2 regions of the Pseudomonas sp. GW821-FHT04C07 genome follow, and region 1 is predicted to be linked to the other one. Evidence: riboswitches for the same ligand, from Rfam matches in the RefSeq annotation. Region 1 holds a riboswitch; the other holds the start of a gene.
The links. A riboswitch is a leader RNA that binds a small molecule or an ion and turns the genes downstream of it on or off. The one in region 1 is predicted to bind cobalamin.
Positions count from the first base shown of each region.

Region 2: another riboswitch for cobalamin. It lies ahead of cobO (cob(I)yrinic acid a,c-diamide adenosyltransferase); the one in region 1 lies ahead of cobW (cobalamin biosynthesis protein CobW).

Region 1 is NZ_JBWKTM010000007.1:219,562-227,193, reverse strand. It holds gene cobM (precorrin-4 C(11)-methyltransferase) at 1-281, opposite strand, end outside; gene AC07UI_RS15390 (cobalamin biosynthesis protein) at 363-776, opposite strand; gene AC07UI_RS15385 (CbtA family protein) at 773-1,474, opposite strand; gene AC07UI_RS15380 (CbtB domain-containing protein) at 1,486-1,680, opposite strand; cobalamin riboswitch at 1,781-2,009, opposite strand; cobalamin riboswitch at 2,198-2,411, shown strand; gene cobW (cobalamin biosynthesis protein CobW) at 2,506-3,585, shown strand; gene cobN (cobaltochelatase subunit CobN) at 3,589-7,362, shown strand; gene AC07UI_RS15365 (magnesium chelatase ATPase subunit I) at 7,529-7,632, shown strand, end outside.
Region 2 is NZ_JBWKTM010000009.1:86,007-93,638, forward strand. It holds gene AC07UI_RS17630 (C40 family peptidase) at 1-329, shown strand, start outside; gene AC07UI_RS17635 (class I SAM-dependent methyltransferase) at 353-1,015, shown strand; gene AC07UI_RS17640 (hypothetical protein) at 1,165-1,749, opposite strand; cobalamin riboswitch at 1,907-2,142, shown strand; gene cobO (cob(I)yrinic acid a,c-diamide adenosyltransferase) at 2,220-2,831, shown strand; gene AC07UI_RS17650 (cobyrinic acid a,c-diamide synthase CobB) at 2,842-4,224, shown strand; gene bluB (5,6-dimethylbenzimidazole synthase) at 4,221-4,871, shown strand; gene cbiB (adenosylcobinamide-phosphate synthase CbiB) at 4,868-5,776, shown strand; gene cobD (threonine-phosphate decarboxylase CobD) at 5,769-6,764, shown strand; gene AC07UI_RS17670 (cobyric acid synthase) at 6,761-7,632, shown strand, end outside.

The DNA of each region.
Region 1 (7,632 bases):
CGAATCTGCTCGCCAATTGCGCCGTACAGGCTCGGATCGCCGGAATGCACCCGGGCCACGTCCTGACCTTTGCCATGGGCGGTCTTGATCAATTCAATGATCTGCTCCAGGTGCAATTCTGCGCTGTTGATCACCTGTTCGGCCTGGTGGCCTTCCAGCACGGCAGCGGGCACCAGCGAGCCGGCATAGATGATGACCGGGCAACTGCGGATCAGCCGCTGGCCTTTGACGGTGATCAGTTCCGGGTCGCCGGGACCTGCGCCGATAAAGTAGACGGTCATGGCTGTTTCCTGTGCAAAGTCGTGTCGGCAATGCTTCAGATGAAGATTGCTCATGATCAAGGGCGGGGATTATCGGGGATTTTACGGCGCAGATGCCAATGCAAAGGTGGCCTGGGCGTATTTCTGTCGCGAGATCAGCAGTTTGGCCGGGCTTTGCGTCAGATGCTCGGCCAGTGCCAGCGCAGCGCTTTCGGCCACGCCATAGCAACCGGTGCGTTCAAAGGCGATCTCTGAGCGATGACTCAATTGTGGCTCATAGGCAGCGAGCTGTGCACTGCTGAAGAATGTCAGCGGCAATGCCAATTGCGCAGCCAGCTCAAGCAGGCCAGGCTCCTCTCGTTTCAGGTCGATACTGGCCAGGGCCTGGATCGCTTGCAGATCGATGTGGTGAGCCTGCAACGCCTGATCGAGCAACGCCTGTAGCGTGGCGGCGGGGCAGCCACGCTGGCAGCCCAGGCCGACCACCAGGGTCGGCGCTGTGCTGATGTCAGTCATGCGCGGTATTGGCCTTCGCTTTTGCGACGGAACAACCAGGCGCTGATCAGGCCCAGGGCCAGCCAGAACGCGGCGTTGGTCAATTGCGAAGCGATTTTGAATTGTGCTTCGAGCGCTTCCGGCGCCAGGCTGGAATGCACCTGCGGTTGCGGCGCGCCAATGATGTGCGGTACCGCCAGAATTGCCACGCCGAGAATCTTCAATAGCCAGTGTTTGCCAAACACGATCAGCGCAATGCCGACAGCGGTGGACGCCGCGGTCCCGGCCCACCAGGTCTGCCGTTGCAGCAGGTCAGCGGCGGCAGTGCCGGGCAGCTCCGGCGGCAGGCCCATGGTCGGTGCCAGGCAGAAGGTCGCGTAACCGGCCAGGCCCCAGAGCAAACCTTCGGACGTGCGACCCGGAGCGCGCAGGGTATAGAGACCCGCAAGCATCAGGGCGAAACCGACGGCCACCACCAGATTGCCACCGGTGGTCGAGAGCACGCGCTGCCAGCCGTCCTCCGGCTCCCAGGCTTCGGCATCGTGGGTATGACCGGCCATGGCGCCTTCAGCGTGTTCGTGAACTTCGGCGGCCGGGGCCTTTTCATAGGTTTCCGCCTGGAGAATCAGCGGCGCGACCCAGAAGCTTTGCAGCAAGGTCAGCAACAAGGCCGCGAGCAGCCCTGTGAAACCTGCGGTTTGCGCAATACGCTTGATCATGTCAGCAGGTCTCAATGGCACGGAAAAGCGGAGCTGTGACGGGTGTCGTGGGCGGCGTTGTGCACCGCTTCGATATGCGAGAAACCGGCGAAATACACCAGGCACGCGCCCAGAATCGATGCGCCGATGGCGGCAATCAGACGTTGGCTCAGGGTGGACGTGGTGCTGGCGGTGCCTGCGTGGCGGGTGCTGCTGATGATCGACATGGCGCTTCCCTCTGATGTGTCAGCGGGTGAATCGAGCGCATGAAAACCCCTGCGAGACAGGCTCGCAGCGGTTCAAACAGCGCCCGCCCACCGCGGGTTTGTTATTTCAGTATTGCGGGCCGGTCTCCGGGCTCACGAGGGGTTTGGGCCAGCGCCTTCACCTGCAAAAGTCACCTTCCCATGCCGGACTGCTGGCACAGTGGATCTGACTCTTCGCTCGCTTACCGTTGCGGGGGCAGCACCGGACTGATCAAGGCTTTGAGTAAAGCACATGACTCACCGGTTTCCCGTTTCACCCTGTGAAGGGCACCCGTAACAAGTTGCGTAGGAGAGCATGGGCGGGGGATGAGAGTCAATTGGCAAGGTTTCTCACCTGGTAACTGTGGTGCTTTCATCGCGGGCAAGCCTCGCTCCTACAGGTGTAGCGGCGCTCTTGTAGGAGCGAGGCTTGCCCGCGAAGGCGCCAGATCAGGCAACGATGTATTTCGCCGGACATTGACCCGCCCCCAAGCGATGCGTAGCCTTGCGCTTTCGAGGTTCTTCGGCACTCTCGCCGAAGCTAAGAAGGGAACGCGGTCAATGCCGCGGCTGCCCCCGCAACTGTGAACGGTTCCGTTTCTGCCATGCCACTGCACCCTCTATCCATAGAGCGAGCGGGAAGGCGCAGAAATCGCCAGTCGAAAGACCGGCAGGCCGTCAGCCAGGAGACCTGCCTCGTACCAGATTCTCACTACAACCGGGCGGGGTGATCCGGTGGCGAAATCTTCCGCGCCCATCGGTGTGGTTGTCGTCCCGTATGCCCGCCACCTTGCCAAAGGGCATCCGATGAAAACACTGGCCAAACTTCCCGTCACCATCGTCACCGGCTTCCTCGGCTCGGGCAAAACCACCTTGCTGCGGCATATGCTTGATAACGCCCAGGGCCGCCGCATCGCGGTGATCGTCAACGAATTTGGCGAGCTGGGCATCGACGGCGAAATTCTCAAGCAATGTTCCATCGGTTGCACTGAAGAAGAGGCCAGCGGCCGGGTCTATGAACTGGCCAACGGTTGCCTGTGCTGCACCGTCCAGGAAGAGTTCTTCCCGGTGATGCGCGAGCTGGTTGCCCGTCGCACCGACCTGGATCACATCCTCATCGAAACCTCTGGCCTGGCGCTGCCCAAACCGCTGGTGCAAGCCTTCCAGTGGCCGGAAATCCGCAGTGCCTGCACTGTCGATGCAGTGATCACGGTGGTCGACAGCCCGGCCGTGGCCGCCGGCACCTTCGCTGCGTTCCCGGATCAAGTCGACGCCCAGCGCAAGCTTGACCCGAACCTGGACCACGAATCACCGCTGCACGAACTGTTCGCCGACCAGCTGGCCAGCGCCGACCTGGTGATCCTCAACAAAGCCGACCTGATCAGCCCTGAAAACCTGGCCAAAGTGCGCCTGGAAGTCGCCGAAGAACTGCCGCCAGCAGTAAAAATCATCGAAGCCAGCAGCGGTCGCTTGCCTCTGGAGGTTTTGATTGGTCTGGGCGCCGGTTCCGAAGAGCATATCGACAGCCGTCACAGCCACCACGACCATCACCACGACGGTGATGCCGATAGTGAAGGGCATGATGACCATGACCACGACGCCTTCGATTCCATTTCCATCGAACTGCCCCAGGCCGACGAAAGCCTGCTGCTGGATGCCCTGACCCAGCTGGTGGTTCAGCACGGCATTCTGCGGGTCAAAGGCTTCGCGGCGGTTGCGAACAAGCCGATGCGCTTGCTGATCCAGGGCGTGGGCACGCGCTTCGACAGACATTTCGACCGTGCCTGGCGCGCCGATGAGCCGCGTGCAACACGCCTGGTGCTGATTGGCCAGGAACTGGATGCCGCTCTGATCGAAGCGCAATTGCGCGCCGCACTCGGCGCCTGAGCCATGCACCTGCTCAGGACCCAGCCCGGCGGTTTCGTGTCGGATGACAACATTGCCGACCTTGGACAAACCCCCGCCGAGCTGGTGATCCTGTGCAGCGGCGATTCCAGCCTGGCGCTGCTCGCCGAAGCCGCGCAGCAATTACCAGACGACTATCCGAGCCTGCGTCTGGCCAATCCGATGCAGGTACAAAACCACGCCTCGGTCGATCTGTATGTCGACGAAGTCTTGCGTCACGCCAAAGTCATTCTGATCTCGCTGCACGGCGGGATCGGCTATTGGCGTTACGGCATCGAGCGTCTGGTGCAGCTGGCCGAAAAGGGCGTGCAACTGGTTCTGGTGCCCGGCGACGATCGTCCCGACCCGGAACTGAGCGACCTGAGCACGGTGGTCGCCGAAGACCGCGATCGGCTTTGGCACTTCCTGCGTCAAGGTGGTTTGGGCAACGCGCTGGACCTGTATCGCTGCCTGGCCAGTCGCTGGCTGGATCGCGATTACCCATGGGCCGAACCACAAATCCTGCCGCGTACGGCGATTTACCATCCGCGCAAAAGCAGCGCCACGCTCAGCGATTGGCAAGCCGACTGGCACGCTGATCAACCCGTGGCGGCGGTGTTGTTCTATCGCTCGCACCTGCAGGCGGCGAACACCGCTTTTATCGATGTTTTCTGCCAGCGCTTGCAGGCGGCGGGGCTTAACCCGTTGCCGATTGCGCTGGCCAGTTTGAAAGAGCCTGGCTGCCTGGCGATGGTCGAGGATTGGCTGGACGAGGTCGAGGCTGGGGTGATTCTGAACACCACCGGTTTTGCCCAGTCCAGTCCTGAAGCACCGCATCTGCGGCCTTTCCGGCGTAATATCCCGGTGATCCAGGCGATCTGCGCCCAGGACAACGAGCCCGGCTGGCGCGCCAGCGAGCAGGGCCTCGGGCCGCGAGACCTGGCCATGCATATCGCTTTGCCGGAGCTGGACGGGCGCATCATCAGTCGGCCCATCAGCTTCAAGGACCTGGCCTGGCGCAGCGAGCGCAGTCAGTCCGATGTGGTCTGCTACCGACCTGCGCCTGCGCGTATGGATTTTGTCGCAGAACTGGCGCGGCGCTGGATTGATCTGGCGCGGGTACCGAACGGCGAAAAGCGTATCGCGCTGATTCTCGCCAACTACCCGACCCGCGATGGTCGGATCGGCAACGGCGTGGGCCTCGACACCCCGGCCGCTGCGCTGAATATCCTGCGGGCGCTGCACGCTGAGGGCTATCCGCTGCCGGCGCAACTGCCTGAAAGTGGCACAGCGCTGATTCAGCAATTGCTTGGCGGGGTCAGCAATGATCTGGAGAGCATCGACCAGCGGCCATGCCAGCAAAGCCTGGCACTGGACGACTATTTTTCGATGTTCAACGCCTTGCCCGAAGCCAATCGCAACGCGGTGCTTGAGCGCTGGGGCGCGCCTGAAAGCGATCCGATGTTTCGCGGCGGGCGGATGATGATTGCAGGTTTGCGTATTGGCCTGACTTTCGTTGGCATTCAACCGGCGCGGGGCTATCAGGTCGACCCGAGCGCGGTCTATCACGACCCGGACCTGGTGCCGCCTCATGGCTATCTGGCGTTCTATTTCTGGTTGCGACAAACCTACGGCACCCATGGGGTAATCCACGTCGGCAAGCACGGCAACCTCGAGTGGTTGCCGGGCAAGGGCGTCGGTCTTTCGGAAAACTGCTGGCCGGATGCGCTGCTGGGGCCATTGCCGAACATCTATCCGTTTATCGTCAATGACCCGGGTGAGGGCGCCCAGGCCAAGCGTCGCACCCAGGCGGTAATCATCGATCACCTGATGCCGCCGTTGACCCGCGCTGAAACCTACGGCCCGCTGCGCGATCTCGAGTTGCTGGCCGACGAGTATTACGAAGCGCAGTTGCTTGATCCGCGCCGAGCCCGGGAGTTGCAGCGCGACATTCTGAAACTGGTGCGCGAAACCCGGATCGACCGCGAACTGCAACTGGACGAAAAGCTCGACAGCGACGCTGACGCGGCGATCTGGCTGCCGCGTCTGGACACCTATTTGTGCGACTTGAAGGAGTCGCAGATCCGCGATGGCTTGCATGTGTTCGGCGAGTCGCCAACCGGCCGCTTGCGCATCGATACCCTGTTGGCGTTACTGCGTATTCCCCGTGGCGATGGACGCGGTGCGCAGTCGAGTTTGCTGCGAGCCTTGGCCAAGGCCTTCGAACTGGGTTTCGATCCGCTGGACTGTGTGTTGGCTGATCCCTGGACCGGACCGCGACCGGTTGAACTGCAAACGCTGAGCAATGAGCTTTGGCGCACCACCGGCGATAGCCGTGAGCGCCTCGAGCTGTTTGCCGCGCAGTTGATCGAGCGGGTGTTAAGCGCTGATGTCGACACGTTGAACGAACCGGGCTGGGCCGAGGTGAAGGCAATTATCGAAAGCCTGCGCGAAGTCGTTGCGCCGCGTCTGGACGCCTGTGGCCCGGCAGAAATGCGCGGTCTGCTGGATGCCCTGAGCGGGCGTTTCGTTCCGGCGGGCCCCAGCGGTGCGCCGAGCCGCGGGCGGCTGGATGTATTGCCCACGGGGCGTAACTTTTTCTCGGTGGACGTGCGTAACCTGCCGACCACCACTGCCTGGCGTATCGGCTTTCAGTCGGCGAACCTGATTCTTGAGCGGCATTTGCAGGATCACGGCGACCACCTGCGTCAGCTTGGGCTTTCGGTCTGGGGCACGGCGACCATGCGTACCGGCGGTGACGATATCGCCCAAGCCATGGCGTTGATGGGTGTGCGTCCGGTGTGGGCCACTGGCAGTCAGCGGGTCGACGATTTCGAAATCCTGCCTCTGAGCCTGCTGGACCGGCCGCGGGTTGATGTCACCTTGCGGGTTTCCGGATTCTTCCGCGACGCCTTCGCCAACCTGATCCGTTTGTTCGATGCGGCGGTGCAGGCCGTTGCCGCGCTGGAGGAGCCGGATGACATGAATCCGCTGGCGGCCAAGGTCCGCAGTGAGCGTGAGGCGCTGTTGCAGTCCGGGCTGGATGAGGACGCCGCAACGCGTCAGGCCGGCTGGCGAATATTCGGCGCCAAACCCGGCGCCTATGGCGCGGGCGTACAGGGCGCCATCGACGGTCGCTTGTGGCAAAGCCGCGAAGACCTGGCTGAGGTCTATCTGAATTGGGGCGGCTACGCCTATGGCGGTTCCGATGAAGGCACCGCGGCGCGCGAGCAATTCGCTCAGCGTTTGAGTCAGGTTCAGGCAGTGCTGCAAAACCAGGACAACCGCGAGCATGACTTGCTCGATTCCAATGACTATTACCAATTTCAGGGCGGCATGCTCGCCGCCGTGGAAAGCCTCGGCGGTGAGCCGGTCGCAAGCTACCATGGCGACCATAGCCAGCCCGATCTGCCGAAGATCCGCACCTTGAAGGAAGAGCTGAACCGGGTGATCCGTTCCCGGGCGGCGAACCCGAAGTGGATCGAAGGGGTCAAGCGTCACGGCTATAAAGGGGCTTTCGAACTGGCGGCGACCGTGGATAATCTGTTCGCGTTCGACGCCACCACGCAGTTGATCGACGATCATCAGTACGCCTTGCTGGCCGATGCCTATTTGCTCGATCCCGCGACCCGTGATTTTGTCCGGCAGCACAACCCGCATGCCCTGCGCGACATGACCGAACGCATGCTCGAAGCCCAGCAGCGCGGAATGTGGAGCGACCCGGGTGAGTATCGTGAGGCGCTGGAGAACTTGCTGCTGGATATAGAAGAAGACACCTGACCTGGAGTGAGCACCGACTGTTCCCACGCTCTGCGTGGGAATGCAGCCCGTGACGCTCTGCGTCACATCAAGCGCCGAACGCGGAGCGTCCGTTGAGGCATTCCCACGCAGAGCGTGGGAACGATCACACAGACGACACATGACCCGACCCAACCGAGACCCGAACATGAGTGACACCCCACATTTTCCACTCTGCGCCGTGGTCGGTGCTGATGCCTTGAAGCTGGCGCTGTGCTTGACGGCTATCGATCCGAAGATTGGCGGCGTACT
Region 2 (7,632 bases), on a different contig from region 1:
CGGGTTTTGATTGCAGTGGCCTGATCGGCTATGTCTATCGCGATGCAGCTGGCATCACTCTGCCGCGTTCGACCCGCGAGATGATCGGCATGCGCGCTCAGGATGTCGACCAGAATGCACTGCAAACCGGCGATCTGGTATTTTTCGCCACCAATGGCGGCTCGCAAGTCAGTCACGCCGGGATCTATGTCGGCGAAGGCCGGTTTGTTCACGCGCCGGCCACTGGCGGAACGGTTAAGCTGGACAGTCTGTCCAAAACCTATTGGCAGAAAGCCTATCTAAGCGCCAAGCGGGTATTGCAGCCTGAGCATCTGGCGCGCAACCCTTAGGTCGCACCTTTGCAGAGGTTGTCATGACCGCTCGCACTCTCAATCTCGACGATTCCCTCTACAGCTATCTGCTGGATGTTTCCCTGCGCGAAACGCCGTTGTTGCGCCGCTTGCGTGACGAAACCCAGGCCTTGCCCATGGCCCGCTGGCAGGTGGCGCCCGAGCAGGGTCAGTTCCTCGCGTTGTTGGTCAAGCTGACCGGCGCCAGGCGTTTGCTGGAAGTCGGTACTTTCACCGGCTACAGCGCCTTGTGCATGGCCGCAGCCTTGCCGGATGACGGTACCTTGATTTGCTGCGATATCCCGGGTGATTACAACGCCACTGCACGCCGTTACTGGCAGGAGGCGGGTGTGGCGCAGCGAATTGATTTGCGTCTGGCGCCTGCACTGGAAACCCTGGCGCAGATCGAGCAGCAAGGGCAGGGTGGCTGTTTCGACTTGATCTTCATCGATGCTGACAAAGCCAACTATCCAGCCTATCTGGAGAGTGCCTTGCGTCTGCTGCGAAGTGGCGGTCTGGCGATTTTCGATAACACGCTGTGGAGCGGGCGGGTGCTTGAGGTGAATCCTGAGAGTGAAGACACTCGAGCCATCCAGGCATTGAACCGCGCCTTGAAGGATGACTTGCGTGTCGACTTGTCACTGTTGCCGTTAGGCGATGGCCTGACGTTGTGCCGCAAACTGTAGGAGCACAGCTTGCTGGCGATGGCGATGGCGATGGCGATGGCGATGGCGATGGCGATGGCAGTGGCGAGTTGCGGCTTGAGTATGCTGGTTCCCCTATGAATGCACCGATGTAACCATAGAGAGGCGAAGCTGCCCGGTGGTTCAGCGTTTCAGCCGCGGGCTTCTTTGAATAGCACGGCGACGCCCGGATGATAGTTGCCTGCTTCATTGCGCAACTTGTGATAGGGGTAAGGGAAGTACCAGGCCACGGCGCAGGTATGTTCCTTTTGCAGATCGTCGACCATGTCCTGGAGTTCTTCGGGGGTGGCGCTGTGTTGGGGTTTGTGTGGCGCTACGAACAGACAGCCGAGCTTCAGATCGCTGGCGTAGCTGATCTTCCTGGCATCGCTCACGGCGTCGAGCAGCGCTTGAGTGAGGTTCAGGTTATTGACCCGTGGCCAGCGCTGGGTGGCCTGGATGTAGACCCGTTCCTCATTGGTGGCGATGTAGAGGTCGGCACGTCCATTGCGGTCGCCGTCTTCCTGCTGTTTTTTCGTCGGGGTCTGTTCCAGTGTCACCATTTCCGACATCCAGGCGGCAGCCGAGAGCAGCCCAAGGTTGGCGCGTTCATCAAACCAATAAGGGGATTCGTTATCACCGCGTACCTGGATGTAGCGATCGATACATTCAAACCAGCGCTCCAGCACTGGGCGCAGGAATTCCAGCTTCGGATTGCTGATGATCATGCCTTGCATGTTGCCCACCTTTATTTTTGTGATGTTAGTGTTGTGGCTATTTGATATCACTGCTTTCAGTGTGGCACAAGATTGGCGTCAGTTTATTGAACGACGGCACATAATATCGCGGGCGAACGCCCCGGGTTTAATTGACGCTCCACCCCCAACCCTCTAACCTTCGCGACTTGTTTCAGGTGCTCTGTGACCCAAGGTCGACAGAGTGAAACAGGGAAGCCGGTGAGTGTGCGTTCTTTAACAGAACGGACAGCGATCCCGGCGCTGCCCCCGCAACGGTAAATGAGTCAAGGCTGCGCTTTTGGCCACTGTGTCGACTGTCGATACGGGAAGGCGTGCAGCTCGGCAGCGATGCCCCTCATGAGCCCGGAGACCGGCCTGATCCATCCAGCGGCATCACGGTGGGCGATGCCAGGCTTATGCCGTCTATTTCTATTCCTGCCCCCCCGTTATCGTTCCAACGGAGAGCTGCCATGACTGAATCCCCCGATCGTGACGAACGCCATCTGGCGCGTATGTTGCGCAAAAAAGCCGTGATCGACGAGCGTATTGCCAACTCGCCGAACGAGTGCGGGCTGCTGTTGGTCCTGACCGGCAACGGCAAAGGCAAGAGCAGTTCTGCCTTTGGCATGCTTGCACGGGCCATGGGCCACGGAATGAAATGCGGCGTGGTGCAGTTCATCAAGGGTCGCAACAGCACCGGGGAGGAGCTGTTCTTTCGACGCTTCCCCGAGCAAGTACGCTTTCACGTCATGGGCGAAGGCTTCACCTGGGAAACCCAGGATCGCCAGCGTGACATCGCCGCAGCCGAAGCGGCCTGGGAAGTGTCCCGTGAACTGCTGCGTGACCCGGCCATTGGCCTGGTGGTGCTTGACGAGCTGAACATCGCCCTCAAGCACGGTTATCTCGACCTGGACCTGGTTCTCAGCGATTTGCAGGCTCGCCCGCCAATGCAGCACGTGCTGGTAACCGGCCGCGGCGCCAAGCCCGAAATGATTGATCTGGCCGACACGGTTACCGAAATGGGCGTGCTCAAACATGCGTTCCAGGCCGGGATCAAAGCGCAAAAGGGCATTGAGCTGTGAGTATTGAAGCATGAGTGATGCACGTCATTGTCCGGCGGTATTGATCGCCGCACCGGCTTCCGGTCAGGGCAAGACCACCGTGACCGCCGCGCTGGCCCGCTTGCATCGCAATCAGGGGCGCAAGGTGCGGGTATTCAAGTGCGGTCCGGACTTTCTCGACCCAATGATTCTCGAGCGCGCCAGCGGCGCGCCGGTGTATCAATTGGACATGTGGATGGTCGGCGAACAAGAAAGCCGTCGACTGCTGTGGGAAGCGGCGGGCGAGGCTGACCTGATCCTGATCGAAGGCGTCATGGGCCTGTTCGACGGTACGCCATCCAGCGCCGATTTGGCGCGGCACTTCGGCGTGCCGGTGCTCGCCGTGATCGACGGTACGGCCATGGCCCAGACGTTCGGTGCTCTGGCCTTGGGGCTGGCGCGCTATCAGGCGGACTTGCCGTTTGCCGGCGTTCTGGCCAACCGGGTTGGCACGTTGCGCCACGCGCAATTGCTCGAAGGCAGCCTGACCGAAGGCCTGCGCTGGTATGGCGCGCTGTCTCGCGAAACCGGGATCGAACTGCCGAGCCGCCACCTGGGCCTGGTGCAGGCCAGCGAACTGAATGATCTGGATCTGCGCCTCGACGCGGCGGCCGAAGCCTTGGCCAGCAGTTGTGAAGTGGCGTTGCCGCCGGCAGTCGGGTTCGCTGCGCCTGAGGTTGTCGTCGCCGAGCCATTATTAGCCGGTGTGCGGATTGCCGTGGCTCGCGATGAGGCATTTGCTTTCACCTACGGGGCGAGCCTGGACCTGCTACGGGCGATGGGCGCCGAGTTGCTGTTCTTTTCGCCGATCCATGATCGCGAACTGCCCGAGGCTGACAGCTTGTACCTGCCGGGCGGCTACCCGGAATTGCATCATGTTGCGCTGGCGGAAAACGCCACGATGCTGGCTGCGATCCGCGCGCACCACGCGGCCGACAAGCCGTTGCTGGCCGAGTGTGGCGGCATGTTGTATCTGCTCGACTCTCTGACCGATGTCGACGGTCAGCGCGCCGAACTGGTGGGGTTGCTCGCCGGCGAAGCGGTGATGCAAAAGCGTCTCGCGGCGTTGGCCTTGCAGGCGGTTGATCTGCCAGAGGGCTCGTTGCGCGGCCACACCTATCATCACTCGCTGACCAGTACAGCGCTTGAGCCGATAGCCCGGGGCCTGAGTCCTAACGGTGGGCGTGGCGCCGAAGCGGTCTACCGTGACGGTCGAATGACCGCTTCCTATGTGCACTTCTATTTCCCTTCCAATCCCTCTGCGGTGGCAGCACTTTTTGCGCCTGGCTCGCAAACCGCTATCGCGAGCAAGCTCGCTCCCACACTAGATCGTGTACTTCCTGTAGGAGCGAGCTTGCTCGCGAAGAGGCCATGACCGACAACGCCTTTAGTCCGGCCGAACGTGAGGCTGTTTATCGCGTGATTGGCGAGCGCCGCGACATGCGTCACTTTGCTGGCGGCACCGTCGAGCCCGAACTGCTCAGGCGTCTGCTCGAGGCCGCCCATCAAGCTCCAAGCGTGGGCCTGATGCAGCCGTGGCGGTTTATCCGCATCACCGACCGCCCGTTGCGCGGCAAAATTCAGCAACTGGTCGAAGAAGAACGTGTACGCACTGCCGAGGCGCTGGGCGAACGTTCCGACGACTTCATGAAGTTGAAAGTCGAAGGCATCAACGACTGCGCTGAAGTGCTGGTCGCCGCGCTGATGGACGATCGCGAGCGGCATATCTTTGGGCGCCGGACCTTGCCGGAGATGGACATGGCGTCGTTGTCCTGCGCTATTCAGAATCTCTGGCTGGCGTCCCGCGCCGAAGGCCTGGGGATGGGCTGGGTGTCGCTGTTCGAGCCCCAGGCGCTGGCCGACTTGCTGGGTCTGCCGGCCGGGGCCAAACCGCTGGCGGTATTGTGCCTGGGTCCGGTCACGGCGTTTTATCCGGCCCCCATGTTGGTGCTTGAAGGCTGGGCGCAGCCGCGCCCGCTGAGTGAATTGCTGTATGAGAATTATTGGGGAGTGAGTCAATGAGTGTGGCGTTGTTGAGTGCCGCCGCGGTCGCGCTGGATGCGCTGCTGGGCGAACCCAGGCGCTGGCATCCGCTGGTGGCGTTCGGCCGTTTTGCCGATCGCATCGAGCAACGTTTCAACTCCGGCGGTCGTGGCTGGCGCAGTCACGGCGTCACTGCCTGGGTGATGGCGGTGTTGCCGCTGACTCTATTGGTGACCGCCTTTGCCTGGCTGCCATATATCGGTTGGCTGGTCGAGATCCTCGCGTTGTATTGCGCCCTTGGCTTGCGCAGCCTTGGCGAGCATGTCAAGCCGGTCGCTCAGGCTCTGCGCAGCGATGACCTGGAGCAAGCACGACGTCGAGTGGGCTATCTGGTCAGCCGTCAGACCAGTGAGCTTGATTCCACGGAAGTCGCCCGGGCCGCCACTGAGTCGGTGTTGGAAAACGGTAGCGATGCGGTGTTCGCTGCGTTGTTCTGGTTTGCCGTCGCCGGCGCACCGGGGGTGGTGCTGTATCGCCTGAGTAATACGCTGGACGCGATGTGGGGCTATCGCAATGAACGCTTCGAACGCTTTGGCTGGGCGGCGGCGAAGATCGACGATGCTCTTAACTATATTCCTGCTCGCCTGGTTGCCCTGACCTACGCGCTCTTGGGCAAGACCCGTCTGGCGCTGAAGTGCTGGCGGACTCAGGGACCCACCTGGGACAGCCCGAACGCAGGTCCGGTAATGGCAGCGGGCGCGGGGGCCTTGGGCGTAGAGTTGGGCGGGGCAGCGATCTACCACGGTGAACTGCACCAGCGTCCGCAACTGGGTGAGGGCGTGCCGGCTGATGCCAACTCCATCGACCGTGGCTGGCAACTGGTGCAGCGCGGGGTGTGGTTATGGTTGCTGATTTTCTGCGTGGGAGCTGAGCTCTATGCTTGACCACGGCGGACGGTTGCGCAAGGCCGCGCTGCAATACGGTATTGCCGAAGCGGATTGGCTGGACCTGTCCAGTGGCCTTGCGCCTTGGCCGTGGCCGGTACCGCAGATCCCTCTGCGGGCCTGGGCGCGTTTGCCGGAAACCGATGATGGTCTTGAGCAAGCCGCCTGCGATTACTACGGCGCGACTCAAGTGCTACCGGTTCCGGGCTCGCAAGCGGCGATCCAGTTGCTGCCGCGATTACGCCGTGCCGGCAAGGTTGGCGTGCTCTCGCCCTGTTACGCCGAGCATGCCGAGGCATGGCGCCGCTGCGGCTACATCGTGCGTGAGGTGCTGGAGCAGGAAGTAGACTTCTTTCTCGACCACCTTGACGTGCTGGTGGTGGTCAACCCGAATAACCCCACCGGCCTGAGCCTGACCCCGGATCGGTTACTCGACTGGCATGCTCGACTGGCGCAACGCGGCGGCTGGCTGGTGGTCGATGAAGCGTTCATGGACAACACACCGCAGCTCAGTCTGGCCGCTCATGCCAATCAGGTCGGGTTGATCGTTTTGCGATCATTCGGCAAGTTTTTCGGTTTGGCCGGTGTACGTCTGGGCTTCGTGCTGGCCGAGCGCAAACTGCTCAAATTGCTCGCCGAACAGGTCGGACCCTGGGCGGTCAGTGGGCCGACACGGGTGTTGGGGCAGGTTTGCCTGCGCGATACGGTGGGGCATGCCCGGCAACGTCTGCGCAGCGAAGAAGCCAGTCAACGGTTGACGCAAGTGCTTGAGCACCATGGATTCAAGCCACAGGGCGGCTGCGCCTTGTTCCAATGGCTGATCACTGAGCGCGCTGAACATCTGCACGAATTCATGGCTCAACGCGGCATTCTGTTGCGGTTGTTTACCCACAACAGCAGCCTGCGTTTCGGCTTGCCGGCCGATGAAGCCGATTGGCTGCGCCTCAATCAAGCGTTAGAGGCCTACACCAAGGAACAAACACCATGACCACGCTGATGGTGCAAGGCACCACCTCGGACGCCGGTAAAAGTACGCTGGTAACGGCGCTGTGCCGCTGGCTGACCCGCCAAGGCGTCCGCGTCGTGCCCTTCAAACCGCAGAACATGGCGCTCAATAGCGCGGTAACGGCGGATGGCGGCGAGATCGGTCGTGCACAAGCGGTGCAGGCTCAGGCCGCCAATCTTGAACCGCACACCGACATGAACCCGGTGCTGCTCAAGCCCAACAGTGAGACCGGCGCGCAGGTGATCATTCATGGTCGCGCGGTGACCAGCATGAACGCCGTGGCCTATCACGACTACAAAGCCATCGCCATGCAGGCGGTGTTGGCCTCCCATCAACGCCTGAATGCCGCCTACCCGGTGGTGATGGTCGAGGGTGCGGGTTCGCCGGCCGAGATTAATCTGCGTGCTGGCGATATCGCCAACATGGGGTTTGCCGAAGCGGTGGACTGCCCGGTGTTGCTGATCGCTGACATCAATCGCGGTGGAGTGTTTGCCCATTTGGTGGGCACTTTGGAATTGTTGTCGGCCAGCGAGCAGGCACGGGTCAAAGGCTTCATCATCAACCGTTTTCGTGGCGACATTGCCTTGCTGCAACCGGGCCTCGACTGGCTCCAGGAGCGCACCGGCAAGCCGGTAGTTGGCGTGTTGCCATACGTGATGGACCTGCACCTGGAGGCTGAAGACGGCATCGATCAGCGTCAGACCGACAAGGTCGGGCAGGTGTTGAAAGTGGTGGTGCCGGTCTTGCCGCGCATCAGCAACCACACCGATTTCGATCCGCTGCGTCTGCACCCGCAAGTCGATCTGCAATTCGTCGGTCCGGGCCAGCCGATTCCTCCGGCTGATTTGAT